2 linked regions of the Paraglaciecola psychrophila 170 genome follow. Each later gene encodes a partner of the first gene's protein in a complex. Links are inferred from orthologs where the notes say so. Each region holds a gene or a part of one and is shown in the gene's direction. Other genes may lie near its edges. The genes, in order: C427_RS08095 and iscU.

Evidence for each region.
Region 2: the proteins of C427_RS08095 (region 1) and iscU are in contact, whole or in part, in a solved structure (PDB 5XT5), measured with the Bacillus subtilis proteins. The link is inferred for Paraglaciecola psychrophila 170 from one-to-one orthologs.

The regions. Positions count from the first base shown.
Region 1 is NC_020514.1:1,867,649-1,885,474, reverse strand. Bases 8,504-11,405 are described here. They hold C427_RS08095 (aminotransferase class V-fold PLP-dependent enzyme), read left to right. Parts: upstream 8,504-9,281; coding sequence 9,282-10,529; downstream 10,530-11,405. Other genes in these bases: sufT (putative Fe-S cluster assembly protein SufT), read left to right, coding at 10,947-11,405; C427_RS08090 (HesB/IscA family protein), read left to right, coding at 10,560-10,916; sufD (Fe-S cluster assembly protein SufD), read left to right, coding at 8,504-9,279. In the rest of the region: C427_RS08130 (TonB-dependent receptor domain-containing protein), read left to right, coding at 1-2,303; transcriptional regulator BetI, read left to right, coding at 3,389-3,967; C427_RS08120 (hypothetical protein), read left to right, coding at 4,297-4,677; C427_RS08115 (SUF system Fe-S cluster assembly regulator), read right to left, coding at 4,786-5,244; Fe-S cluster assembly protein SufB, read left to right, coding at 5,644-7,086; Fe-S cluster assembly ATPase SufC, read left to right, coding at 7,181-7,954; more of sufD, read left to right, coding at 7,957-8,503; more of sufT, read left to right, coding at 11,406-11,471; C427_RS08080 (SufE family protein), read left to right, coding at 11,471-11,926; C427_RS08075 (BolA/IbaG family iron-sulfur metabolism protein), read left to right, coding at 12,225-12,464; lipA (lipoyl synthase), read left to right, coding at 12,586-13,557; C427_RS08065 (ferredoxin--NADP reductase), read left to right, coding at 13,577-14,359; C427_RS25850 (globin domain-containing protein), read right to left, coding at 14,466-14,642; C427_RS08060 (hypothetical protein), read right to left, coding at 15,228-15,767; C427_RS08055 (hypothetical protein), read right to left, coding at 16,187-16,591; C427_RS08050 (hypothetical protein), read right to left, coding at 16,666-17,043; C427_RS08045 (cytochrome c oxidase subunit II), read right to left, coding at 17,146-17,616. UniProt on the Bacillus subtilis protein: Type II cysteine desulfurase that acts as the initial step in the SUF-like Fe-S cluster assembly pathway.
Region 2 is NC_020514.1:3,963,966-3,975,860, reverse strand. The notes cover bases 9,107-11,895. They hold iscU (Fe-S cluster assembly scaffold IscU), read left to right. Parts: upstream 9,107-10,205; coding sequence 10,206-10,586; downstream 10,587-11,895. Other genes in these bases: hscA (Fe-S protein assembly chaperone HscA), read left to right, coding at 11,566-11,895; hscB (co-chaperone HscB), read left to right, coding at 11,001-11,528; iscA (iron-sulfur cluster assembly protein IscA), read left to right, coding at 10,620-10,943; C427_RS17395 (IscS subfamily cysteine desulfurase), read left to right, coding at 9,107-10,095. Outside these bases: C427_RS17430 (TolC family protein), read left to right, coding at 1-134; C427_RS17425 (efflux RND transporter periplasmic adaptor subunit), read left to right, coding at 131-1,648; C427_RS17420 (efflux RND transporter permease subunit), read left to right, coding at 1,641-4,760; suhB (inositol-1-monophosphatase), read right to left, coding at 5,702-6,475; tRNA (cytosine(32)/uridine(32)-2'-O)-methyltransferase TrmJ, read left to right, coding at 6,724-7,461; cysE (serine O-acetyltransferase), read left to right, coding at 7,474-8,283; Fe-S cluster assembly transcriptional regulator IscR, read left to right, coding at 8,371-8,859; more of C427_RS17395, read left to right, coding at 8,872-9,106. UniProt on the Bacillus subtilis protein: Part of the SUF-like system that mediates the biosynthesis of iron-sulfur (Fe-S) clusters. Acts as a sulfurtransferase and thus transfers sulfur from SufS to SufB.

The DNA.
Region 1 (17,826 bases):
TATCTGTCACTTCTCTGCCCGCAATGGCACAAGTTAGTAAAGAACAACAAGCAGATACAAAAAAAGAAGCAATAGAAACTATTCAAGTTACCGGCCGCAGTGTTTCTTACGCAAACAGCACCATCTCCTCTGAAATGAAAAAACAGCAAACCCCAATGACCAGCGCGCTATCCATTATCGATAACTTGCCTGGAGTATTGGTTAACGAAGGCGACCCATTTGGATCAGACGAATGGTCAACCAGCATCTCGATGCGTGGTTTTCAACTGGACTTGGCATCTCAGCAGATTGGCATGACCGTAGATGGCATTTCCAATGGTAACTCTAACTACGGTGGTGGTACCAAAGCCAGCCGTTATATCGATACCGAAAATTTACGAAGCATTGAAGTATCTCAGGGTACAGCTGACATAAGCTCTCGTTCTAACGAAGCGTTAGGCGGCACACTTGACTTTACAACAATACGTCCAGGTTTGGATGAAAAACTGACTGTCAGTACTACACTTGGTGAGTACAACGCACGGAAATTCTACACACGTTACGATACCGGCGAGATTGCAAAAGACACATTCGCATGGGTCTCTATATCAACCCAGCAAAATGATGACTATATGGGCGGTTCAGTCACTAACTCGCGAGATCATGCAGAGGGTAAAATAATCAGCCGTATTGGCGAAGTCGCTTTAACCGGTTATTTAAGCTACGACGATGCCGAAGAGTATACATATCAGCGTGTTTACGGCCTTGGACAATATGCGCAAGAGCCTAACTGGGATGGTCTAATCAAAAACTTTACGGGCGTGCCTTACCAAGATCAAGTACTGCGCGAAACCTGGGGTACTGAACGTGAAAACCTATTTGGTTATTTGCAAGCAGACTTCATGGTGAGTGAAGTGGAGGTGAGCACCAACATTTACTACCATAAAAATGAAGGTATGGGTAAATGGATGCCGTATTATATAGCCGACGTCACCAATGACGGCGCAGGTAATCCGCACTCTGAACTAGACTCTGCAACCACAGCTTATAGCGGCTCATCATTGGGCAGTATTTATTTTGTTAATCGTGACGGTCAGTCTTTATCACCTAACGAAGGTTGTGTCAGCTCTATCGGTTATCCTTATGGCGGTGGTGGAGCAGAAGTCGATCCGGGTTGTTATGATCAAGGGGCAATGCCTGTCAGCTCAAATCGTCATAGTAACTACAACAAAGATCGTTTCGGTGTCAACACCGACTTAGTCTGGAAAACCTCAATTGCGGGTATGCCAAATACTGTACGCGGTGGTTTCTGGTATGAAGATTATCAGCGCGATGAAAACCGCAGCTGGCATAAAACCATTGACGCGGCTACCAGCCCTCGTTATGAAAGCAATCCTTACTGGGTCCAGTATAGCCGCGAGTTTCCAGTCGAAACCCTGATGTACTACATTGAAGATGAGATAGATGCTGGTTTTGCTAAATTTCGTCTGGGTGCCAAGAAATTCAACGTTGACGTCACTAAGGAAGATCAGTTTACGCCCGCAAATGACTTAAACGTGTCATCTGACTCAGACGCCCTAATATCAGCCGGATTTGTTGCCCCTTTACCTTTGAAAGGTTTGGAAGTATTCGGCGGTTATGCTGAAAACTTTGCAGCAATAAAAGACGGGGTATTAGAGCGTGACGATACAGACGTTAGCCAAATAGAACCTGAAACAGCGGATAACATTGACCTTGGTCTACGTTATTCAACCCCTGGTTTCAACGCTAGCATTACTTACTACAACATTAAGTTTGAAAACCGTATTACATTTGTTAGTAATGAAAGTGTCAATGGTATCGACTTCTTAGAAGCAGCAGCCGGCGGATACATCAATGACGGAGGTGTTGAGTCAGATGGTATCGAAGCATCGCTAGACTATAATATTACAGATAATCTGGGCATCTATGTTTCATATACCAAGAATGACTCTACGTATACAGACGAAGCATTCCTAGGCAACACCGTACTCGGAAGTGCTCAGGATATGGCCGTAGTGAGCTTTGATTATACCAAAGGTGATTTTTATGCTGGTTTTAGCTCCAAATATGTTGGTGAGCGCTTCTTAGACCAAGCCAATACTCAGGAAACTGACGCTTATGTAGTGAGTGATTTGTACGTAGGTAGAACGGCATACGAATTTGGTGGAGCCATTGACAGTATGGAACTTAGCTTCACTATAAACAATGTCTTTGATAAAGATTACATTGGTACCATTGCACCTAACGCAGGTTGGATTGGTGCTCCGCGAACTGCGGCATTGAATGTTAAGTTTGTCATGTAAAAAAATGTGAGAAAGCCACATGCGGTTATTACCGCATGTGGCTATTTTATAAGTACAACAAAGCAAAAACACACTTGTTAGATTATGAGCGATTTTTGCATTGCTGTTTACTACAGCTACCTAGACTGTTGCACCAAGTCGTATTTTATTTGGTTCGTGCTAACATCAAAATATAATCATTCCCATTTTTAGTCGCCTTGTCGACGATGAGCCTGACGTTATTATTTTATAGGACATAACGTCTATGGCAATACCAAAGATATGCCGGTACTGCAGGGTATATATCGCATACGAGGTGCAAAACCTGGTTTTAAAAGTGAAAAACGTTGAGTTAAGTATCATTTTGATGATCTTGATTTCAGTACTATCTATGCTGATAAGCACTATCAAAACAAAAAAGTCTCTAGCCAAATGATGCATGATTTCTGAGGTGAGCCTGATAATTCGCCACGCAGAATCAGGGGGAATGGCATTTACACCTCCTATTAACAATGAGGAGACAATGCAGGTCAGCATCTAATTTCAGCTGACCTTCGTTGGAATCGGGACCACATTATTCACCGCACTCGTGAAGAAGATATCAACGTTCGCGAACCGAAGAACAGGAGTCCTTTGAGCGTTCAAGTCGAGTTAAACGACAATATGATTGCTGATAAAAAATGTCAATGGCAATGGCAAAAACATAAAATAAATACATACACAACAGTGATATGACATAGCTTAAAGATAATACTAGCTGGGAGCCTTAGGTTGTTTCCCCCATATACCTGCAACATTTTTTTCGTTTATTAAGAGACATAAAGTGAGTGGTATTCTGTTAATGAGTGGTAATGATATATGGCATTAACAAGTGGTTTTACTCATTAGGGTGAAGTCAGTTACTATGATGAAGATTTAGATTATCCCTATGGGCAGTCACCTCGTCTGATATTTTTATTTGTCATCATCAAAGATTAGAAAAAGAAGGTCTTGTTGTCACCTCAGGGCCTTATGATGAGGCTGGTGACGTGCTTAACGCACATCGCGTTCAAGCTATTGTTATCAATGCTGGAACCTTACTAATAAACTAACCACGAGAGAAAGGAATGCCAAAAGTAGGAATGGGGTCATTGCGTCGTCAACAATTGATTGATGCAACAATTCAAGTTGTTGCTGAGGTCGGTTTAAAAGGGGCAACAATTAGTCTTATCTCTAAACGTGCAGGAATGTCGTCCGGCATTATTAGCCACTATTTTGGTAGCAAACAATCGTTGATTGAAGCTTCTGTTCAATATCTGCTTTCTCAACTTAAAATATCGGATTCACCGGATACCCCTTATGACCGGCTAATGAAAATTGTTGATCTGAATTTCTCAAGCGTACAACAGGCAGACGCAAGCACTAAGACATGGTTAAGTTTTTGGGGCCAGTCTATGCATGATCCGGAGCTGTACCGCCTACAAGAGATCAATAAACGCCGTCTTGTCAGTAATCTACGCTACAGCTTCAAACAATTATTAGATTCTAAAACGGCCTACGACGCAGCGGAGGTGACCGCTGCATTAATCGATGGCTTTTGGTTGCGTTGCGCACTGAGTCGCGCCAATCAAGAAAAGTTTAACCAAGCCAAAGAATACTGTAAAAAATATATTAATGAAGTGCTTGAACAGCACACTCATCCATAAATTATTACTACCCAAAATCTGAGTTATCGTTGCATTCAACATTAACCAGAAACGCTATCTGTGTTTTGTTAAAGACAACAGTGCTCCCCTGCTTTACGTTATTAATATCAACGTCGAAGCATATTGACTCAGTAGTTTTGTTTCGAGCATGCATCAAATACTTTGATCAGCGCTGCGGTTTTAAAAAGGGGGTTAAGAACTAACGAATAATGCTGATGAAATAAAGTTTCGCTCTTGTGTGCTTCACTTATGCTTGGGTTAAAAAGTACAATAACTCTTAGCATAAAAGCGCTTTGTTTATTATCTAATAAATTTAAAAGGTTAGTAAATTGATATCCAAAAAAGTACGTGAATTATTCGTATCTCTCATGGAGGCCGCCAGTGGCAACAGTACATCATTGGTTAACTTTGACCCTGAAACTGAAATTTATAGCGGCTCGTTCAACACAACACTGCTTGATAAATTCGTTCATGAGGGTGTGTTTGAAGTGGTGGATAGTGACGGTGATTTTACAAATTTGTTGATGAATCACAGAGATGACTTTTTAAGCGGTTTTGCATCTGGCGTTAACGAAGCAAAATTAGGTAGGGATCAATATTACGCCGATTATAATGCCAACCCTTTTGCTTTTTCGGTAGGTTATGAACACTTTTTGTATATGAATAAAAAGCCCAAAAAACTTGAGGGCTATGCATGTCATGGGTTTTAGAAGAAGATAAGTGAAAGGCGGAAAATTAAAAACAAGGTAGCCAAAAGTCATTCAGTAACTTGGCGAAATGCTGTGAATAACGAGTTATAGCTTCTAATGTTTGAATAGTTATTGGTTTTGATTAGGTACTTTTATTAACTCTGAATTCAGTTGTTTGATATCGAAAGGCATATGCCCCATTGCATCAAGTGTTACATTGTGAAGAGCATTGGAAATAAGACGGTTAACGATATTCCAATTATCTTTCAATTCACAGGTACTTGCAATTTGACAATCTCCCCCATCCAACTTAGCACACTCTGTTAGAGCTATTGGTCCGTCAATGGCTTCGATCACTTCTGCGATGGATGTTTGATCCGGTTGGCGACTCAGTTTATAGCCACCATGAGGGCCTCTAACTGATTTGACTAAATTACTTTTAGTCAGTGCACGCATCAATTTACGTATGGTCGGTAGAGGCAAGTGAGTCAACTCACACAAGCCGCTTAGCGTAATTAGCTCATCAAGATTACGCATTTTAAATACCACTAACAGCGCATAATCTGCCATGCGGCTAATTCTTATCATCAAAGACTCTCTCGAAAAAAATATATAATACAATCATTAACATAAAAAATAGTATACCTCAATGGTATGACTTATTTACCCCATTATCACTCAGTAGTGAATAGCCCAGATAGCTCCAGTTCGGCAAAGCCGCAAAAATGAAACATAACCAGATTGAATTTAACTCTAATTATCAAACCACTATAAATCGTAATTCTAACCATTATAAGACTCAATACAGCACCGGATGTATACTGATTTAGTATTGTATTGATTGTTAGAAGTTTAAAGGCTAACATACATTACTAAATTAGTATTCTTTATGGTGCTTGAGTTTCATACAATACATTCGAGATCAAAAAGTGGCTATGTGACTCCACACTATTTACTTTGCAAATCTACAAAAGAGAGTTAATCATTATGAGCGAAAGCAGTGTTATTGATGAGCGTATTAATTCCAGCTATGAAGCGGGTTTTATTACCGATGTTGAAATGCAAACATTTGATCCTGGGTTAAATGAAAATGTCATACGAAAAATATCAGCCAAAAAAAATGAACCAGAATACATGCTGAAATGGCGTTTAAAAGCCTACCAAAAATGGCTAGAGATGGAGCGTCCCGAATGGGCGCAAGTCAATTACCCTGAAATTGACTTTGATGCCATTGCCTACTATTCAAGTCCAAAAAGTCAGGATGATGCACCTAAAAGCTTGGCCGAGGTCGACCCAGAACTTCTGCGTACATACGAAAAACTAGGTATTCCATTACATGAACAAGAAATGCTGGCTGGTGTTGCCGTTGATATAGTATTTGATAGTGTTTCTATTATCACCACCTTCAAGGAAAAGCTTGCTGAGTCAGGCGTAATTTTCTGTTCACTTTCAGAAGCGATAATCGAACATCCTGAATTAATCAAAAAATACTTGGGCTCAGTGGTCCCCGTAAGAGATAATTATTATGCCGCTTTAAACTGTGCAGTATTTAGTGACGGTTCGTTTGTCTATATACCTAAAGGGGTTAGGTGTCCGATGGAGTTGTCGACCTACTTCCGGATCAATGAGATGAACACGGGTCAATTTGAACGCACCCTCATTATTGCTGACGAGGGTAGCTATGTTAGCTATCTTGAAGGCTGTACCGCGCCATCGCGAGACGAAAATCAACTGCACGGAGCAGTCGTCGAATTGGTTGCATTAAAAGGTGCACAAATTAAATATTCAACCGTTCAAAACTGGTACCCCGGCGATGAAAACGGTAAAGGGGGTATCTATAACTTTGTTACCAAACGCGGTATCTGCCATACCGACGCAAAAATATCATGGACTCAAGTAGAAACAGGCTCCGCCATCACCTGGAAGTACCCAAGCGTAGTATTAATGGGTGATAATAGTGTAGGTGAATTTTATTCAGTTGCCTTAACCCGAAACGCACAACAAGCGGATACTGGGACCAAGATGATCCATCTGGGTCGTAATACTCGCAGTACCATTATCTCAAAAGGCATTTCAGCTGGCAAAGGGTCTAATACCTATCGGGGATTAGTCAATATGTCACCAAAAGCAGAAGGTGCACGTAATTTCACCCAATGCGATTCACTCTTAATTGGTGATAAATGTGCTGCAAATACCTTTCCATACATTGTTAGCAAAAATCCAACTGCGATTGTCGAACATGAAGCGACAACATCAAAAGTCAGTGATGATCAGTTATTCCTGTGCCAACAACGCGGTATCGATCCTGAAAAAGCGGTATCCATGATTGTTAATGGTTTTTGTAAATCTGTTTTCAAAGAGTTGCCAATGGAGTTTGCTGTTGAAGCCGGAAAACTATTAGAGATCAGCTTAGAGGGTGCGGTTGGATAACGCGCTGCGAAGGATCAACAAAGTTTCATGAAACAGACATCAGTTGTATTACCACACTGATAAAAACTTGATTAAAAGATAATAAGGTCAATAGATGCTAAACGTTGCAAATTTAAGAGCCAAGATTGATGGAAAAGAGATCCTCAAAGGATTAAATATTGAGGTTAAACCTGGTGAAGTCCACGCCATTATGGGACCGAATGGGAGCGGCAAAAGCACGCTATCCAATGTACTAGCAGGTCGTGATAACTATGAAGCGACCGATGGAACCGTCATGTTTGAAGGCAAAGACTTATTATCGCTTGTGCCTGAAGATCGTGCACGGGAAGGCATTTTTCTTGCCTTTCAGTACCCAGTTGAAATACCTGGGGTCAGCAATCTTGAGTTTTTAAAAACATCCCTTGAATGTCTACATACTCATCAAAACAAGCCTCTTTTGAGTGCTGTTGAGTTTATGAAGCTGGCACGTGAGAAATGTCGACTGGTCGATTTAGATACTGACTTCCTGAAGCGTGGTGTGAATGAAGGTTTTTCAGGTGGCGAGAAAAAGCGTAATGAAATTATGCAGATGCTGATGCTAGAGCCAAAGCTATGTTTACTTGATGAGACTGACTCAGGTTTAGATATCGATGCACTTAAAGTAGTGGCTGATGGTATCAATCAGTTACGCAGTCCCGAACGTTCCTTTATTTTGATTACTCATTATCAAAGGTTGTTAGATTACGTGCAACCTGATTTTGTGCATGTATTGGCCGACGGGAAAATCATTAAATCTGGTGGAAGTGAGCTGGCGTTAGAGTTAGAAGAAAAAGGCTACAGTTGGTTAGAAAGTGGAACTGAGCAATCAGCAAATCCACTTAAGGTTTAGCCATGAATAACCTACAGCAAATAACGACTGACTTTAGCAACGAGCAAATATCTCAAAAAAATCCGTGGTTACGAGGTATTCGTGATGCAGCTTGTGAACGTTTAAGAGCGCTGCAATTACCGACCCAAAAAACCGAAGATTGGAAATATCTGAAGCTTGAAAAATTGTTAGCTGATGATCAACTTGACGCACAAAGCATGCAAGTAAACTATTCAAAAAGTATCGACGATATTGATGAACTACTTGCGCAGTCTTTAATAAAGGACCTTGATGCGTATCGTTTAGTTTTTGTCAATGGCGTGTTTGTGAGTGAACTATCTCACCTTGATAGTAACCCTTACAGCACTTTGTTCTCTGAGGCTAATACCGCTCAGCAGCAACTCATTATTGAACACCTAGATACCAGTCATAACTATTACCATGACTACTTTTCTAGCCTTAACAGCGCGCAACTTGAAGATGGTTTACTTATCCATATTCCAGAGCATTGTGAGGTCGACAAGCCCTTTTACATCGTAAACCTAACACAAGGTGATCAGCCAAAAACAAACATGATGCGATTATTAATTATTGCTGAAACCGGCAGTAAAGCCACAATAATCGAGCATGAAGACGCACCACTCAAACACACGGCAATGGTTAATACCGTGATTGAATGTTTTGTAAACGACAAGGCGCATATTACCCATAGCCGACTGCAACTTGATGAGAGTGTCACGAGCATATGCAGTCATCGCGTAAAACAAGGTCATCATAGCACTTATCAACAACATCAAATTAGCCTTGCATCTAAATTGAAACGTAATGATCTTACGGTGTCCTTGCAGGGGGAGTATGCGAGTAATGATATTCGAGGCAGTTTTTACGGTCGCCATCAACAAACCATTGATAACCATATTTGTATGCAACATATTGCGCCAAATTGCAGCAGCAATGAGGTATTTCGAGGTTTAGTCGATGACCAAGCCAATGCTGTCTTCAATGGCCGCATTCATATTCATCCAAACGCTCAAAAAACATTGGCCGAGCTCAGTAACAAAAACTTATTACTCTCAAGCACTGCCACCATCAATACTAAACCTGAACTAGAGATTTATGCTGATGATGTGAGATGTTCACACGGTGCCACAGTTGGTCAAATCAATAGTGAGGCATTATTTTATTTACAATCTAGGGGGATTCCAAGGGTCGAAGCTAAACGTCTATTAAGCCTGGCTTTTATTGCCGAAATAGTCGAACAACTACCACAGAATAGTGTGCGAGAGTTTGTTACACAGCGTTCATCTAGCTTACTTTCCTCATTACACCACAAAGGAGAAAAGTAACGATGTCCTCTATAGATGCAGTTGAGCAAGACAACACGTTTAATATTGCAAAAGTTCGGCAAGATTTCCCCATACTGGATCAAAAGGTTAAAGGTAAACCTTTAATCTATTTGGATAACGCGGCAACCACTCAAAAGCCACAGATTGTCATCGATGCTATCAGCCAATTTTATAATATGAATAACGCTAATGTGCATCGAGGTGCTCACACTCTGAGTGATAATGCTACTGAGCTGTTTGAAAATGCACGTAGTAAAGTGCAAGGTTTTATTAATGCAAAACATGCTCATGAAATAGTGTGGACAAGAGGCACAACAGAAGCCATCAATACAATTGCCAGTGGATTAGCGCAAAGCTTTTTAAAGCCAGGTGATGAAATTATTATTTCAGCAATGGAACACCATGCCAACATTGTGCCTTGGCAAGTGGCAGCAAAGCGAAGCGGTGCCAAACTTGTGGTGGCTCCGATAAATGAAAAAGGCGAGCTGAATTTTTCAATTTATAAGACGTTACTCAATAAAAATACCGCAGTTGTTGCTATGACACATGTCTCCAACACGCTTGGTACGATAAATCAGGTTAAAGAAATCGTGCAATTTGCACAGCAAGTTAATGCCATAACAGTGATAGATGGCGCACAAGCCATTGGTCATGGCTTTGTTGATGTCCAGGACCTGAATTGTGATTTTTACGTCTTCTCAGGACATAAGTTATTTGGCCCTACGGGTATCGGTGTGTTGTATGGCAAAGAAGTTCAATTAGAGCAACTACCCCCGTTTCAAACCGGCGGAGAGATGATCAAAACAGTCACATTTCAGCAGGCAACTTGGAATGAATTGCCCTACAAATTTGAAGCCGGCACGCCGAATATTGCTGGTGCAATAGGACTCGCAGCAGCCATCGATTATGTAAACAGCATTGACCGAGTAGGTGCGATAGCACACGAACAGCGATTAACTAATTATTGCTCAGAGTTAGCCAATAGTATGGATGATATTCATATTTACGGCACTGCAGAAAATAAGACCGCTATTTTTTCTTTTCTCATGGGTGATGCACATCCAAGTGATGTAGGTACTTTGCTCAATCAACAAGGTATTGCTGTACGAACAGGCCATCATTGCACGATGCCGTTAATGAATGAACTGGGCATTTCAGGCACGGTACGCGCATCGTTTTCTATGTATAACACCGAAGAAGAAGTGGCAATGTTATTTGCAGCTTTAACTAAAGTGAGAACATTCCTTTAACTAAAAATCACATTAAAAATGGGTAATATTATGACTGTAATGACTTTTGAACCAAGTAAGCCTCGTGTGTCTTTAAGTGATAGTGCGCGTACTTTTTTGACTCAAAAAATAAAAATTAAGCACGCAGTTGGATTGTGCTTTTCAGTAAAAAAAAGTGGCTGCAATGGTTTTAAATATGTGTTGGATTTTATTGACAACCCCAGCACAGAAGAACACCTAGTCATCATTAATGATGATGAATTAAAACTCTACGTCACTCAAGAAGCCTTACCCTATGTAAATGGTACTGAGATTGACTGCGTCACTGAGGGATTGAACAAAGTGATTAAGTTTATTAATCCGAATAGCTCAGCAGAATGTGGTTGTGGTGAAAGCTTTTCAGTCTGATGGTTTAACTCAATATACTGGAAAAATGTTATGCAAAAGCAAATAATAGTTGTGAATAAAGATTGTCCAGCGCTACTGGTGCCAGACGGCATTCCTATCACCATTAAAAAAGATACCTTTGTCACTCTGACACAATCATTAGGTGGAGCATATACCGTTCTTGTTAACGGTAATATGGCTCGGGTTGATGGCACTGATGCCGATGCTCTTGGGTTTGAACCCATCATTTTAGAATTTGAGGACTCAGGCGATGAAACGGTGATTGAAAGTAATGTATGGAAAGCGATATCTGCTGTTTACGATCCAGAAATGCCAGTTAGCATTGTTGATTTAGGTTTAATATATGGCTGTAAAATTGAGGGCAATACAGTATTGATTTCCATGACGTTAACGGCTCCTGCTTGTGGTATGGGTCCTGTATTGGTAGATGATGTTAAATATAAAGTTGGGCTAGTGCCTAATGTAGATAACGTGAAGGTCGACCTTGTACTTGATCCGCCATGGAGTCGAGAAATGATGACCGAAGAAGCACAATTAGAGATGGGGTTATTCTGATGAATAACCTGCCTATCACCCACTTTTCAGACAGCCCCTTTGGCACTAAAATCAAGTCTGAAGACATCGCAGAGACTCTTTGCTTCTTTGATGATTGGGAAGATCGTTACCGTTATATAATAGACCTTGGTAAGGAACTTCCTACCCTACCCGTGTCATTTAAAACTGACGAAAATCTTATAGTCGGCTGTCAAAGTCAAGTATGGCTAGTATGCGAATACGATGCAAAAAATAATCTTCTTTTAATGGCGGTCGACAGCGAAGCCCAAATTGTTAAAGGGCTAGCAGGTATCGTTCTCAGTGCATTTAATAAAAAAACACCTCAGGAAGTAACTGATTTTAATATCGAAGCATTTTTTACCGATATTGATTTATTCAGTCATTTGAGTTCGATGCGAGGTAATGGTTTGCGCGCAATGGTCAAAAAAATATTATATCTCGCAAAGCGATGTTAGCTAAACAACATTTCAATTTGTCATTAACAATGATTAATCAACAACTTATAGGGAGTAGTAGATGCATATCGTCAACAAAATTGAAGAGCCATACATCGATAATGCCGTTGTTATTTTTATGCAAGGTTAGCCCGAACAACCTCAAAGTGTATCCACTACTATCCCAGTAAAAATCTTAATAGCTTGTGGTGAAGATAGCTAAATCAAACGACGTTATACCTGCTCCTGTGCAAATAAATCAATCGCACAATTCTTCAATTATTAGACAAATCGCACACATCCAATTAGGAATAATCACATGAGCATCAATCAGACAATTCAAGATATGATTATAAATGAAATTACTGACGCACAGGTCACAGTTAATAATGTGGGAAATGGGCATTTCAGCCTAGTTGTCACCGCTCAAGCGTTTGTTGGGAAAAACATGTTAGCTAAACACAAGTTAGTGCTATCTGCCATCGCGCCACTGATGACAGGACCTAGCGCCCCCGTCCATGCCATTGACAACTTAAAAACGATGTTACCTACACCCTAATTAAGATCATCACACTTTACCAATGTAAAATACTAACCAGTCATTTTTTGGCCTCAAGACATGTCAAATCGGCTAAAATTCATTAGTAATACGTAGAGTATTAGTAGGGCTTACAAATATTATGAACAACATAAAACAATCAAAATATGTGGCTGGAGAAAAGCTGCGAAATGCTGACAAGTTGGCTTTTATTCCAGTAAAAATAGTCACTAGTGAGAAAGAAACCACATTAAAAAAGCCTAGCTGGTTAAAAATAAAACTGCCAAGTAATACAGCGAAAGTAGATCAAATTAAACAAGCTATGCGTAAGCATAATCTAAGCTCAGTTTGCGAAGAAGCTTCATGTCCTAATTTGCACGAATGTTTTAATCACGGAACCGCTACATTTATGATCTTAGGAGCTATTTGTACGCGCCGCTGCCCGTTCTGTGATGTAGCACATGGCAGACCTTTACCAGTCAGTGCTGAGGAGCCGCAAAAATTAGCAGCCACAATACGGGATATGAAATTAAAGTATGTGGTCATTACATCAGTCGACAGGGATGACCTTCGTGATGGTGGTGCTCAACACTTTGTAGACTGCATTAATGCGATACGTAAGGAGGTACCCAACATAAAAATAGAAATTTTGGTTCCTGACTTTAAAGGCCGTATGGACAAAGCACTCGATATATTAAGTACAGCACCACCAGACGTATTTAATCATAACCTTGAAACTGCTCCACATATGTACCGTGAAGTTCGTCCTGGGGCTAATTATAAAAATTCACTGGAGTTGTTACGACGCTTTAAAGTCATGCATCCACAAGTAGCCACAAAATCAGGCCTGATGCTTGGTCTTGGTGAGACGATTCAAGAGATTACCGACGTATTACAAGACTTGCGTGAGCATAATGTAGAAATGCTTACGTTAGGGCAATACTTGCAACCCAGTAAGCATCATCTGGCAGTGAAACGTTATGTTACACCAGCCGAATTTGAGCAACTGGGTGTTACAGCAAAAGAACTAGGCTTTACCCATGCTGCATCAGGCCCATTGGTTCGTTCTAGCTACCATGCAGACCTACAAGCTGCAGGTAAAGAAATAAAATAATCAGACTACAGGATAAGTTATGCAAAGAAAATTTAACCCCGAAAAAGTCATCGATGTCGTCCACTGGAACGATACGCTTTTTTCCTTTAAAACGACGCGTAGTCAAAGTCTTCGCTTTAGAAACGGGGAATATATCATCATTGGCTTAGAGCAAGAGGAGAAGAGACCAATCTTGCGCGCTTATAGTATCGTTAGTGCAAACCATGAGGATTATTTAGAGTTTTTTAGCATTAAAGTGGAAGGCGGTGCCTTCACATCTAAGTTGCAACACTTAGCGATTGGTGATGAAGTCATTATCGGTAGTAAACCAACCGGAACACTGGTTATCGACGATCTTCGCGATGGTAGAAATTTGCTATTGATCGGTACTGGAACAGGACTGGCTCCTTTTTTAAGTATTATCAAAGACCCTGAAACCTATGAACGATTTGAAAAGGTTGTTTTGTTTCATGGTGTTAGGTTTATCGATGAATTGTCGTACAACAAAATAATCACCGAAGATCTTCCAAAGCACGAGTATCTAGGTGAAATGATTACTGATCAGCTTATTTACTATCCGAGTGTCACTCGAGAACCATATAAAAATCAGGGTCGAATTACTGATTTAATGAAAACAGGAAAGTTATATCACGATATTGGCATACCCGAGCTTGACCCAGAATTTGATCGCGTCATGTTGTGTGGTAGCCCATCCATGTTGAAAGAGACGTGCGCCATTATTGATGAAATAGGCTTTAAAGAGAGTCCTAAAAAGGGTGTGCAAGGAGACTACGTGGTTGAAAGAGCTTTTGTTGAAAAATAGAAAGCATCATAGATAGCAGCAAGGCAACTTCATTTAAGCCTTATGCTGTTAATGTTGCATGGGCCGCTCGTATTTCTTTAATTATGTAATGATGATGCCCATCAAATTACCTGGTCAGGTGACTTTTCTGATGAACAAATTGAGCGTCATGATCGATATCAACAGTATTATCGAAAAATGAAGCGATGCTCTCATCACTCAATACTATTCGATAAAAGATATCAACAGCAGCGTCAACAGCGGCTTGTCCCCCAATATCTTCAAATAAATTGATGTTCATCATTTATTACCTTTTTAATATATGTAACAAATTGAGAGTAGCTGTCTTTTCGAAAATAAAATATAGATAATATTACTAGTTTTTGATTATCCCTAAATTACAAAAACTTGAAATATAGAAAATTTAAAAATTATGAACGAGTTTTAAAATAATGCATGGATTATTCATTACTCTCAAGAAGACCAACAGATGTTGCGCGAGCGTATTAAAGCTTCAAACTGTCCCCCCCTTAAAACCCGCGATTTTCTATACTTAGATTTCTCCCAAATCACGTATGTTTATAACTAGGAAAAATCAAAGCGTAAACTCTATAAAAATTCGACGAATTAATATTTGAAACTCAGCCCTGGCTTATAAGCTGACAGGTTAGTTTGAGCAAACTGTAGTAGTTGGATCTGACTTAGCCGAACGGGTGCTTTGCCCAAGAAAGCGGCCGTAGCTATTTATTGTGGTTTAGTCCGGTTTGAGCGATCAGCGGTCGTTGGAGTCATATGGTTTTAAAGCCGCATTAAGCGGAAAATTATAGTTGGCTAAAATGTTTGAGGAACGAAAATCAGCAAACAGTTTTAAGTCCTGTTAATTTGCTTGTTAGCACTCGTTTTGTAACTTTGACCATACCGATATAATTTTTTGTAAGCTTAATTCAGCGTCCCCTACAACTTTTGGAGGGATATCTCGACCTTTGAAATTTCCCATTTGAGCTAAAAAACTATCTTTGAACCGATCAATTTCAGTTCTTAGCTCGGTAAACACAAGTGAATCAATGCACTGATTTAATCGCGCGAACCTTATTGTTAACCCTAAAAGTGATTGACTAGCTAGTTTAGGGGAAGTCGACTTAAAATTATAATATTTTCGAATGAGCCCTTCATTTTCTCCGTGAAATGCAAGAATAAGGTCATTTCTTTGATATTGAGGAAAATTTTCTTTAATTTTTGCAACATAATACAATCGATGATCTATTTCAGATAATAATTCCATCGTATTTTGAGTATTTGTTCGGCTCTCTTGGTAGGACAAAAGGTAAGTCTTATATACCCACGGGACTAAAGTAAGGAAAATCGCGCTGAATAATGCTATTCCGAATGTGCTGTTCAAAAACTTACTTATTGATGAATGATTCTGCATTGGAATATTCCTAGAGTGCTAACGCTTAATATAACCAGAAAATACGAAGCGATTGGGCGTAGCCCAGCGAGTAATTTTCTGGTTGATGTTTTTGTTAGCTGCCGCATTGCGTGCTGCTGTTTGAATTGATTGATGAACTAACAAACTGTGACTGCCTTGTGTAAATGTAAATGCTGCATTATCCCTTGCCTTAACTTTGTCAGTGTTCGATGATTTATATTGCCAGAACTTACTGGTTACGTGAACTGATATTACCGACCGTGATGAGCTAAAAAGCTAACCGCCATGCACTCCACTTTTAGATAACCAACTGAGAATAGGCTTTGGCATGCTAACGCCCAAATAACAGGCTAAAAATAGTGGGCTAAAATTGAGCGGAGCGAACAGCCCGCTGTTTTTAGTCCTTGTTGATTTGCTTGTTAGGCATATTGCCACACCACTGCTGGGATGTCTTTGGCAATAACCTCCGATACTATATTTTGACTCCAAACACGAATATGTTGAGCTTTACCGCGAATATCTTTATACCAAGGATAAGTTGTATTTACAAAATCGAAATAGCGAGACCTTTCGATAATTTGTATTAAACCTCCGTCATCGCGTATTTCATACTCATCAAATGATGAATGTGACTCTTCCATTTGTTGCCACATTATAGGGGCAAGGAAAGTGATTTTGGCTAATCTCTTTGCAGTATCGTGATCGGCATATTCACCTTCGACAAGAAAAATATTCAATTCATCGCAATCTTCATTTTTATTGTAGCCAAATGAAACATTGTGAAAATAAAAATTATCTGATGATTCGCTCAGTATCGTATTCATATGCCTAACGCTTAACATATGGGGATTTTAGGAGCGCTTTTTCAGCGAGTAAAATTCCCACCATGATGTTTTTGTTATATTTCATTTCCATACGCCATTTTAAAGCACCAAAAATAATAACGCTGAAGAAGCCTTTCCTTACGGTCTATTTTCAACATACTAAGTAAGATGCGCCTAAAATCATTTTCAGGTAATCGAAAAATCTTAGAAAGTGAAATACAACAAAGTAAACAGCCAGCAAAAGCACCGATAATTAATAGCGTGAACAAGAAAATATAGGCAAAGATAGCTACACCTGCATCTTGTTGTTTATCTAAATCAGCCGTATCCAAGCCTAGAATGTGGCCGAATGATATTAGAACTTTCCAGCCTAGATATAAAAACAAACCAGCCCACATTGGAACAGATAATCGACAATACATTTCGATGATAAAGGACTTCATAGTACCCATGAAATATAACGCTTACATAAGCGGAAAAATATAGTTGGCTAAAATGTTGAACGGAGTGAAAACAGCCAACTGTATTTTTTCCGTTTAATGTTCTTGTTATATTTATTTTATTCGTTCTTCGACCAATTCTTTCCTCTTGCTTATCGCTTGCTCACTAACCTGCATAGCAACTCCATAAGCAAATTTTCCAATAGATTTTTTGGTCGGGTTATTTATTATACGGTCTACGGTTTCACTTCCTTCTGTCGAGTTGATTATTCCATTGATATAACCCGGCAAGTATCCTAACTGAAGTTCTTTTTCAATTTGGTTAAAAGAATTTCTATAAAAGAATAATTTCCATTCACTCTGTTTAGCTTCCAATCTTACTTGTTCACTTTGGAGCCTAGTTATTTCTTTGTGTTGCTCTGTTATTTGTGCGCCAAAATAACTTAATGCAATAACAATAATGGAAGGAACAACTGTCCAAAACTGAGGTTTTTTCAAAAAAGGTAATTTTATATATTCGATTTCAGCTTTTAGTTTCTTTATCTCTGAAGATAGTTTTTCTAGCTCTAATGTATCCTTATCCACGTAGCCTCCTTAATAAATATAACGCTTTAAACAGCGGAAAGCCCGAGCGCTTTGGCCGTTGTTTGGCCTGCGAGGGATTTTCCGTTGATTTAACTTGTTAGTGCCCACGGTACACGCAAGCACTTGATTAATTTTTATAACTGACACGCAACTCCACAACCTGCTGAAGTTAAATATTAAATTTACCAGCGGTAGTGAAGTTGATATGTG
Region 2 (11,895 bases), 2.1 Mb from region 1 along the record:
GTGCTCGTATTGCTCAGCTCACTGCGCAAATCGATCTGATCGATATTCAAATTGAAAAGCACAAAATACGCATGCAACTTGGGTATTTTTTAGATGGCCACACAAATTCATTTCCCCAGGGAGAGTATCGATGAAAACGTTATATGCCGTAATTGTTGGAGGCGTTGGCGGCGCCATATTAACCGCGACTATTTACTCACAATTTTTATCCACAGAAATGGATATGACTACATCCAGCTCTGCAGAGCCTAACCCTCTATATTGGGTAGCACCTATGGATCCCAATTATCGACGTGACGAACCTGGACAGTCACCTATGGGCATGGACCTAGTGCCTGTTTTTGCAGACTCTACGAAAGATGACGATCCTGGTGTGGTGCGAATTTCGCCAAGTGTAGTCAATAATTTAGGTGTTAGAACTGCAACGGTTAAGCTAGCGATACTTCAGGAGAGTATTAAAACCGTAGGTTACGTGCAATACAATGAAAATAATCTGTTGCATGTGCATCCTCGTGTTGAGGGCTGGATAGAAAAGCTTTACATCAAAGCCGCGGGTGAGCAGGTGAGTAAAGGCGAGCCTCTTTATGCTTTATATTCACCTGAACTTGTAAATGCACAGGAGGAGTATCTTCTAGCCAAAAAGCGCAACAATCAAGAGTTAACGCTAGCGGCAGAAAGTCGCTTGTTAGCATTACAAATGCCCGCAGAAAGCTTACGACAACTTAAAACCAATCAGGTAGTGCAACAAACCATCGTGTTTAAGGCTCCGCAATCAGGGGTGATCGACAACCTAGCCATTAGGGAAGGTTTTTTCGTAAAACCTGGCACCACTTTAATGTCTATCGGTGCATTGGATGATGTGTGGGTCAAAGCTGAGGTATTTGAACGTCAAGCAGCACAGGTTAAGGTCGGTCAGTTGGTTACTATGACGCTGGGCTTCGTGCCGGGAAAAACATGGCAAGGGCAAGTTGATTATGTCTACCCGACACTGGACGCTCAAACTCGGACGCTGAGTGTCAGGTTACGTTTTGCCAATGAGGATATGTTGCTTAAGCCAAATATGTTTGCACAGGTCATCATTCATAACGACTCTACACAGCAAAAATTATTGGTACCTAAAGAAGCGGTTATTCGCACCGGGACTCAAAATCGAGTGGTGTTAGTTGTGGGAAAAGGCCAATACAAATCTGTTGAGGTGAGTCTGGGACAAGTCACCAATCAGTTTGCGCAAATATTAGATGGCGTTGAAGTGGGTGAGCAAGTGGTGATTTCAGCGCAGTTTTTATTGGACTCTGAAAGCAGTATCCAATCTGATTTTATGCGTATGTCTTTAGCACCAGAAGATAATATTCAATATAAAAAAGCAGATAAGATTCAAGATGACGACGCCCCTGACAACGTAGACTCAGCAGATGTTGAAGGTGTGATTAACCAAATCAACCTGCAGACTCGGGTGGCGAATATTAGTCGTGGGCCTATTGAAAAGTGGGGGCGCGGTGCGGCAACGTTAGATTTTGTTTTTGCCGATAGTGTGTCTCTAACCGAATTACAACAAGGTGACAAAATACACTTCACTTTTGAAATTCGAGACGGTGACTTCTTGATCACTGATTTTGCGTTAACTCCTCAGGAGCATAATCATGATTGAACGCGTTATTCATTGGTCAATTAGCAATAGGTTTTTTGTATTGCTGGCTACGTTTATCATTATTGGCTTTGGGTTGTTTGCGATACGTAATACACCTGTTGATGCCCTACCTGATTTGTCTGATGTGCAAGTTATCATTAAGACCAGTTATCCTGGGCAGTCTCCCCAAGTAATCGAAGATCAGGTGACTTACCCTCTGACTACTGCAATGTTGTCAGTCCCTGGGGCAAAAACGGTGCGTGGGTTTTCATTTTTTGGTGATTCTTTTGTGTACATCATCTTTGATGATAAAACCGACCTCTATTGGGCGCGCAGCAGAGTGATGGAATATCTGTCACAAGTCGCGCCACGTCTACCTGCAGCAGCAAAGCCGCAACTAGGCCCTGATGCAACTGGTGTGGGCTGGATTTATTTGTATGCATTAATAGACCGAACCGGTAAGCATGATCTTAGTCAGTTACGTTCAATTCAAGATTGGTTTCTCAAATTTGAGCTGCAGACAGTGTCTGGGGTATCTGAAGTCGCTTCGATTGGGGGGATGGTAAAGCAGTATCAAATTATAGTCGACCCAGACAAATTACGTGCCTATGACATCCCATTAAGTCTTATTCAACTAGCCATCAAACAGGGCAATCAGGAAGTGGGGGCCTCTGTGATTGAAATGGCTGAAGCTGAATATATGGTCAGTGCTTCTGGGTACATTCAATCGATTCAAGACTTAGCCCTTATTCCCTTGGGTTTGAATATTAAAGGCACGCCTTTGTTACTCAGAGACGTCGCGGATATTCGCCTTGGTCCACAAATGCGCAGAGGCATTGCAGAGCTTGATGGTGAAGGCGAAGTGGCAGGTGCTGTAGTGGTGATGCGCTTCGGTGAAAATGCACAACAAACCATTGCCGGGGTGAAGCAAAAATTAGCAACTTTAAAAGATAGCTTACCAGAGGGAGTTGAAATTGTGACGGTGTATGACCGTTCAGATTTGATTACTCGGGCGGTGGATAATCTATGGTCGAAACTAGGTGAGGAACTACTGATTGTTGCTTTAGTGTGCGCGGCGTTTTTGTTTCATATTCGTTCATCTATTGTGGCTATTATTAGTTTGCCGATAGGTATTTTAGTGTCGTTTATCATTATGTATTGGCAAGGCGTTAACGCTAATATTATGTCACTAGGGGGCATTGCAATAGCTATTGGTGCGATGACCGATGGCGCAATAGTGATGATTGAAAACATGCATAAACACATTGAAAAAAATCCCCTTACCAATGACAACCGTTGGCAGATAGTGGCAAAGTCTGCTTCTGAAGTAGGGCCTGCGTTATTTTTTAGCTTATTGATCATCACAGTGAGCTTCTTGCCGGTGTTTATTTTAGAGGCACAGGAAGGCAGAATGTTTGCTCCACTTGCCTATACTAAAACTTACGCCATGGCTGCCTCAGCAGGTTTAGCCATTACCTTAGTGCCTGTGCTGATGGGATATTTCATTCGCGGTAAAATTGTGAGCGAAAAGAAAAACCCTTTAAACAGATTATTAGTGGCTATTTACCTTCCTGTATTACGTTTAGTGCTAAATAACCCTAAGAGTACTATGGTGATTATGTTGATGGTTGCTGTGGTGGGCTTTTATCCTATTAATAAACTTGGAAGTGAATTTATTCCTCCTTTGGATGAAGGCGATTTAATGTATATGCCGACTACTTATGCTGGTTTATCAATAGGTAAGGCTCGTGAGATTTTACAACAAACAGATAAACTGATTGCCACCGTACCTGAAGTCAAACATGTATTCGGTAAAATAGGTCGCGCCGAAACGGCTACTGATCCTGCGCCTCTGACAATGATAGAGACCTTCATTAAGCTTAAGCCACAAGACGAATGGCGTGCAGGTATGACAACCGAAAAGCTGCGCGAAGAACTGGATAAGCTAGTTCAAATTCCTGGTTTGACAAATGCGTGGGTGATGCCAATAAAAACCCGCATCGATATGCTCGCAACAGGTATTAAGACACCCGTGGGTATAAAAGTAGCAGGTGGTGATTTAGCTGTTATTCAACGCATTGGAAAAGACATTGAGCAAATTCTTTCACAGATACCGGGTACAGCATCGGTGTACTCAGAAAGGGTCGCAGGTGGGCGTTATATTAAGGTTGATATTAAGCGTGAACTTGCATCTCGTTACGGTCTCAATATTTCAGATGTTCAACAAGTTATATCGACTGCTATTGGCGGTATGAATGTGTCCGAATCGGTAGAAGGCTTGGAGCGTTATCCCATTAACTTGCGTTACCTACAAAGTTATCGGGATTCACCAGAACAACTCGCATTGTTACCGATTGTCACGCCCAGTGGTCAACGCATAGCTTTAGGTGACGTAGCAAAAATATACATAGAAGATGGCCCGCCTGGAATAAAAAGTGAGAATGCGCGAATAAATGGCTGGACCTATATTGATATTAAAGACATTGATGTTGGAAGCTACGTTGAAAATGCTACCCAAAAGTTATCGTCAGAGTTGGATTTGCCAGCGGGGTATAGCTTAACTTGGGCAGGGCAATATGAATATATGCAGCGGGCTAAAGAGAAACTGGCCTATGTATTACCCTTAACACTGGCGATTATCATTGTTTTACTGTATCTAAACTTTCGCAGTCTTCCTGAAGTCGCCATTATCATTGGCACGTTGCCTTTGGCCCTAATCGGGGGTGTTTGGTTGCTATACTTAGAAGGCTTTAATCTTTCAGTGGCATCGGGTGTTGGTTTTATTGCATTGGCCGGTGTGGCAGCAGAAATAGGTGTGATCATGTTGGTGTATCTCAACCAGTCCTATGGTGAGTTAATGCAAACCCATAAAAATAACCACACTCAACCTAGTCTCGAAGAGTTGGTTGATACGGTCATGTTTGGCGCGGGTCTGAGGGTTAGGCCTGTGATGATGACGGTGGCCACCATAATGATAGGCTTATTACCGGTTTTATATGGCTCAGGCACGGGCTCAGAAGTGATGAGTCGAATTGCTGCACCAATGGTAGGAGGCATGGCTAGCGCGTTAGTATTGTCGTTAATTATTGTGCCTGTTGTTTATCTATTATGGCGCAAACAAGCTATTAAATGAAAAGCAAAAAGAACTACTTAATTCGAATAGTTTAAAGGGATTTACTTATCTTTTCCTCTGTGCAGCGTTGTTCGCGCTCTGTGTTCTCTGTGGTGCAAAATCGTTTGGCTTTAAATGTTGAAAAGACCAAGATTAAGGATATTTTGCACCACAGAGGAAGATGAGGCTTCGCTGCACAGAGAAAAGCAATAAGAACTATTTGATTTGAGTGTTTTAAAGCGATCTTTTCATCTTTTCCTCTGTGTAGCGTTGTTCGCGCTCTGTGTTCTCGGTGGTGCAAAATCATTTGGCTTTAATGTTGAAAAGACCAAGATTAATGATATTTTGCATCACAGAGGAAGATGAGGCTTCGCTGCACAGAGAAAAGCAAAAAGAACTACTTAATTTGAGTGTTTTAAAGCGATCTACTTTTCTTTTCCTCTGTGTAGTGTTGTTAGCGCTCTGTGTTCTCTGTGGTGCAAAATCATTTGGCTTTAAATGACGAAAAGACCAAGATTAAAGATATTTTGCACCACAGAGAAAGATGAGGCTTCGCTGCACAGAGAAAAGCAAAAAAGAACTTCTTGATTCGAGTGTTTTAATGCGATCTACTTATCTTTTCCTCTGTGTAGTGTTGTTAGCGCTCTGTGTTCTCGGTGGTGCAAAATCATTTGGCTTTAATGTTGAAATGACCAAGATTAAGGATATTTTGCACCACAGAGAAAGATGAGGCTTCGCTGCACAGAGAAAAGCAACAAAACTATTTAATTCGAGTAGTTTAAAGGGATTTGCTTATCTTTTCCTCTGTGTAGCATTAGCGCTCTTCCCCCTCGGTGGTGCAACATTCTAGGGTTGTTAATCTTTGGCTTTTTTATATGTTTAGACAAATGGTAGGAAGGTATAAGGGGGGAGGGCAAACAAAAAAGGCGAGCTGATGCTCGCCTTAAAAAGTCATGAAGGTTTTACTTCAAATGTTTAACTAAAATCTGCACAATTTTAGGGCTGCCAGCAACGATACTGCCTTTATGCATTGGATCGTTACCACCAGAAAAGTCTGTAACCAGTCCACCAGATTCACGCACCATTAATTCACCGGCTGCAATGTCCCAAGGTTTAAGACCACTTTCCCAATAACCATCATAACGACCGGATGCCACATAAGCCAAATCCAATGCTGCAGAACCACTACGACGGATGTCGCCAGCTTGCATAAAGATTTTATTAAAGCTCTCTTGATACTGAGGTAACTTGACCTTGTTTTTAAAAGGAAATGAAGTGGCAAGGATCGTTTGGCTTAATTCTTTTGCTTTACTGGCACGAATACGAAAGCCATTAAGCTGGGCGCCTGCGCCTCTGCTTGCTGTGAACAGTTCACCGCGAATTGGATCGAATATAACAGCTTGATCTAAACGACCTTTGTGCATGAGGGCAATCGATACCGCAAAATGAGGGATGCCTTTAATAAAATTGGTGGTGCCATCTAACGGATCAATAACCCATTTAAAATCATTGTCACCCTCCACTACGCCGCCTTCCTCACCCACAAAGCTATGATCTGGATAAGACAGCTTGATTTTGTGAATTATGGCCTGTTCGGCTTCTTTATCGATACGAGTAACGTAATCGTTGTCGCCTTTTGCTTCAGTTTGCAAGTCGGTCTGATTGTCAAACCCGCTAGAAATAATATTGCCCGCAGCACGCGCAGCGCGTATCGCTATATTAAGCATAGGATGCATAGTAAACCACCAATTTTAAAAGAACATTAAATATAGTTCAGCAAATAATAAATAGAATTAGCTGAACAAAAAATCGCCGCGCAGTATATCAATATAACTAAATTTAGCAATCAGAATATTTTCTGTGGCGGCTATTCATGATACATAATCCATTTCATCATTATGCTAAAACGTCATTTGAGGTGGTATAGGTATATGTTATTATTCGCACCCAAAATTGACCAGCTAAATTAAAGATACCATTCATCATGTTAGAAAATATTCGCATAGTGTTAGTTAATACCTCGCATCCAGGCAACATTGGCTCTGCAGCTAGGGCAATGAAAACCATGGGATTGAGTCAATTGGTGTTGGTTAATCCTATTACTGCACCAGATGGTAAGTCCATTGCTTTAGCAGCAGGAGCGGGTGACGTGCTAGCTAATGCAAAAACGGTGAGTACGTTGGCCGAAGCGGTTGCTGATTGTGGGTTAGTTATTGGCACTAGCGCGCGTTCTCGCACTTTATCTTGGCCAATGTTAGAGCCAAGAGGCTGCGGTGAAAAGATGATAAGTGAAGTATCCAAGTACCCTGTGGCGTTGGTGTTTGGACGTGAAAATAATGGATTAAGTAATGAAGAGCTGCAGCAATGTCATTTTCACGTGTGTATCCCCGCCAATCCTGACTATAGTTCTTTGAACCTAGCTGCGGCAGTTCAAACGTTGTGTTATGAGGTGCGGATGGCTTATTTAAATTTATCACGTGGCCAGTATCCAGAAAATCACCCTGAAGACACAGAGTACCCATTGTCTGAAGATCTAGAAGGTTTTTATAGCCATTTGGAACAAACCCTTATCAAAACGAATTTCATCATTGCTAAACACCCCGGTATGGTAATGGCCAAATTACGTCGATTGTACAATCGTTCTCGCCCCGAAACTCAAGAGCTAAATATTTTACGCGGTATCTTGGCATCGGTTGATAAAATAGCTAAAGAACGAGATTAGTAGGCCTTAAATATGTTTAGTAGAATGAAAGAAGATGTGCAAAGTGTATTTCACCGTGACCCAGCTGCACGTAATACCTTCGAGGTACTCACTAATTACCCGGGATTACACGCTATTTGGTTTCATCGTCTAAGTCATAAAATTTGGAAGGCCAACTGGAAATGGTTAGCGCGTTCCATTTCAACATTTTCTCGTTGGCTTACGGGTATTGAAATTCATCCTGGGGCCAAGCTAGGACGACGTTTTTTTATTGACCATGGCATGGGAGTGGTCATTGGTGAAACTGCAGAAATTGGCAATGATGTGACCTTGTATCATGGTGTAACGCTTGGCGGAACAAGTTGGACTGCAGGAAAGCGACACCCAACCTTAGAAGATAATGTAGTAGTGGGTGCTGGAGCCAAAGTGCTAGGGCCAATTACTGTTCATAAAGGTGCCAAAGTAGGGTCTAACTCAGTGGTGGTGCGCGATGTACCAGAAAATGCGACTATTATTGGTATTCCGGGCCGTATAGTAGCGCAGCAGAATAAACCTGCGGCGCCGACTGACGGGGAGCGTGAAAAAATAGCCAAAAAATATGGTTTTGATGCTTATGCGGTAGCAACAGATAACCCTGATCCCATTGCTCATGCTATCAGTGTAATGGTTGATCATGTGCATCTGGTAGATAAAAAGGTCGAAGAAATGTGTCAAGCAATCAATAAAATGGGTGGTGATGTCTGTGGAAAATCAATACCCACTTTAGACCTAGAAGACTTCTCTGATAGTGAGCACTTGGAGGATATTAAGAAGGTCAGTGATGCTTTTGATCCAAAGATATAATACTTGACTAAAACACTAGGTTAAATACTTGACTAATTTAGTCAGGTATGTGAATATTCGGTAATAGATTGGTATAGGATTATTTGTATGAAATTGACTTCTAAAGGCCGTTACGCAGTGACAGCTATGTTGGATGTGTCCTTACACTCGCAACGCGGACCTGTGTCTTTAGCCGATATATCTGAACGCCAAGAAATTTCTTTATCTTATCTTGAACAACTTTTCTCTCGTTTACGTAAAGAGAAGTTAGTTGATAGTGTACGTGGTCCAGGTGGTGGTTATAAACTGGGTCGTACACCCAATGAAATATCAATTGGTGAAGTTATCCGAGCGGTAAATGAGTCAGTTGACGCTACTAAGTGTAAAGGCCAAGGCGGCTGTCAAGGCGGAGAAAGATGTTTAACCCATAATTTGTGGGAAGGCCTGAGTAACAGAATTAGTGTATTTTTGGACGGCATTACCTTAGGTGAACTCATGCAGCAGCATGATGTAAAGCAAGTGGCCGAAAGACAAGACAAACATAAACAACATAATCAAATAGCGGCAAACGAAATCTCAATCAGTTTGCAGCTTTAAGCGGAGTAAAAAATGAGCGAATTAAAGCTTCCGATCTATCTGGATTATTCATCAACTACACCAGTAGATCCTCGTGTAGCAGCCAAAATGGCAGACTGCTTAACTTCTGACGGAATATTCGGTAATCCGGCATCTCGTTCCCACAAATTTGGTTGGGTAGCAGAAGAAGCAGTAGATATTGCTCGTAACCAAATTGCTGATTTGGTCAATGCTGACCCAAGAGAAATTGTATTCACGTCAGGTGCGACCGAGTCCAATAATCTCGCCATTAAAGGTGCCGCTAATTTTTATGGCAAAAAAGGCAAACACCTTATAACTCTCAAAACTGAGCATAAAGCCGTACTTGACACTATGCGCCAGCTAGAGCGTGAGGGTTACGAAGTCACCTACATGGATCCAGAACCAAATGGTTTAGTTCTATTAGATAAGCTAATCGCAGCCATTCGCCCTGATACTATTTTAGTCAGCATCATGCATGTGAATAATGAGATCGGTGTCATTCAAGACATCGCAGCCATTGGCGAAGTATGTCGTGAACGTAAAATTTTGTTTCATGTTGATGCGGCACAAAGCACCGGTAAGGTACCCATCGATTTACAAACAATGAAAGTAGATTTAATGTCGTTTTGTGCCCATAAAACATATGGCCCAAAAGGCATCGGCGCTTTGTTTGTCCGTCGTAAGCCACGTATCCGCCTAGAAGCGCAGATGCACGGAGGGGGCCATGAACGTGGCATGCGTTCTGGTACTATGGCAACTCATCAAATAGTCGGTATGGGCGAATCTTTCCGTATTGCCAAACAAGATATGGCTGCTGAAAATGAGCGGTTGATGATGTTACGTAACAAACTGTGGAACGGCATCAAAGATATGGAAGCCGTGTATTTAAATGGCGATATGGAAAGCCGTATCGCAGGTAACTTGAACGTTAGTTTTGCTTATGTTGAAGGCGAATCATTAATTATGGCCCTAAAAGATATGGCCGTGTCTTCTGGTTCAGCTTGTACATCTGCTAGCTTGGAGCCTTCATACGTGCTTCGTGCCTTGGGTTTAAGCGATGAACTAGCTCACAGCTCTATTCGCTTTACTACTGGTCGATTTACTACCGAGGCTGAAATTGATTACGTGATTGGTGTAATACGTAATGCGATAGACAAATTACGTGATATGTCGCCACTTTGGGATATGTACAAAGAAGGTATCGATATAAGTAAAGTAGAGTGGGCTCACCACTAAGGATTTACCAATAGCAGAGTAAACCACTGAGTGACTCTGTCGAAAATTAGCAATTAATATTTAGGTTCTGAACTAAAAATGTTCAGAACATAACCAAAAGGTAAAATATCATGGCTTATAGCGAAAAAGTAATCGATCACTACGAAAATCCACGTAACGTTGGTGGTTTTGACAAAAATGATCCCTCAATTGCAACGGGTATGGTCGGTGCACCTGCTTGTGGTGATGTGATGAAGTTACAACTTAAGATTGATAAAAACGGCATTATTGAAGATGCAAAATTTAAAACTTATGGTTGTGGATCGGCTATCGCATCCAGCTCTTTAGTCACTGAATGGGTAAAAGGTAAGTCTATAGACGAAGCTTCTACTATCAGTAACATGGATATAGCTGAAGAGTTAGCTTTACCACCTGTTAAGATCCACTGCTCAATTTTGGCTGAAGATGCCATAAAAGCTGCAGTAGCAGATTATAAAAGTCGTCAAGTCTAAGTTAAAACTAAGTTAAATTAATAGGAGTAGCTAGTGGCCATTACCGTATCCGACACCGCAGCATTGCGTGCTAAAACTTTTCTCGAAAATAGGGGATCAGGTTTAGGGCTGCGTCTGGGTGTTAAAACCACTGGCTGTTCTGGTTTAGCTTATGTGCTCGAGTTTGTTGATGGGGTTAATCCTGACGATAGTTTATTCGAGGACAACGGCGTGAAGATTATTATTGATGGTAAAAGTTTGGCATATCTAGATGGTACTCATCTAGATTTTGCTAAAGAAGGCTTGAACGAAGGTTTTCAATTCACCAATCCGAATGCAAGTGGCGAATGTGGTTGTGGCGAAAGCTTTAACGTTTAATGTTATTTTTGCTAAGCTACGACCCATTTAAAACATCACAGACCTGTTATTAACCACATGAATTATTTTGAACTGTTTAATATCCCTATATCATTCGATGTGGACTTGTTGCTGCTGCCAAAAACGTATCAGCAACTACAACGCTTAACTCACCCTGATAAGTTTGCTAGCGGTAGCGAGCAAGACAAGTTGGTGGCTATTCAAAAAAATGCTCAAGTAAATGACGCATACTCCGTACTTAAATCTCCTTTATCCAGAGCAGAATACTTATTAAGTTTGCGTGGTATCGATTTAAAGCACGAGCAACAAACCATCAAAGATACTGCTTTTTTGATGCAACAAATGGAATGGCGTGAAGAGTTAGCAGAATTAACTGAGCGAACAGACCCCTTGGTTGCATTAGAGTCATTGGAAGATGAAATTAATCAAACGATTAACAGTGATTTAACTAAGTTAAGAGACTTGCTTGCAAGTGATGACACAATGGCCGAAGAAAACGCAGCCAATATTATTCGTCAGCTTAAATTTTCATATAAAATGTTGTCAGAAATTGCGCTAAAAGAAGACGTGTTAAGTGATTTTTAACTTTATTCATTGCAACCTAAAAGAAACGAATTAGACCATGGCATTTTTGCAAATATCTGAACCCGGGCAAAGTACCGTTCCTCATCAACGAAAATTAGCGGTTGGTATCGATTTAGGTACCACCAACTCATTAGTGGCATCTGTACGAAGTGGCGAAGCACTGACGTTGCCAGATGCCCAAGGTAGACATTTATTACCTTCTGTAGTCAGGTATTTATCCGACTCAGAAGTGATCGGACAAGAAGCCAAGCAACAGGCAAGCATCGACCCGTCTAACACTATTGTGTCAGTGAAACGTTTTTTAGGTCGTTCTGTTAAAGACATCCAAGCCGCTTACCCAAATTTACCTTATCAATTCACTGACTCT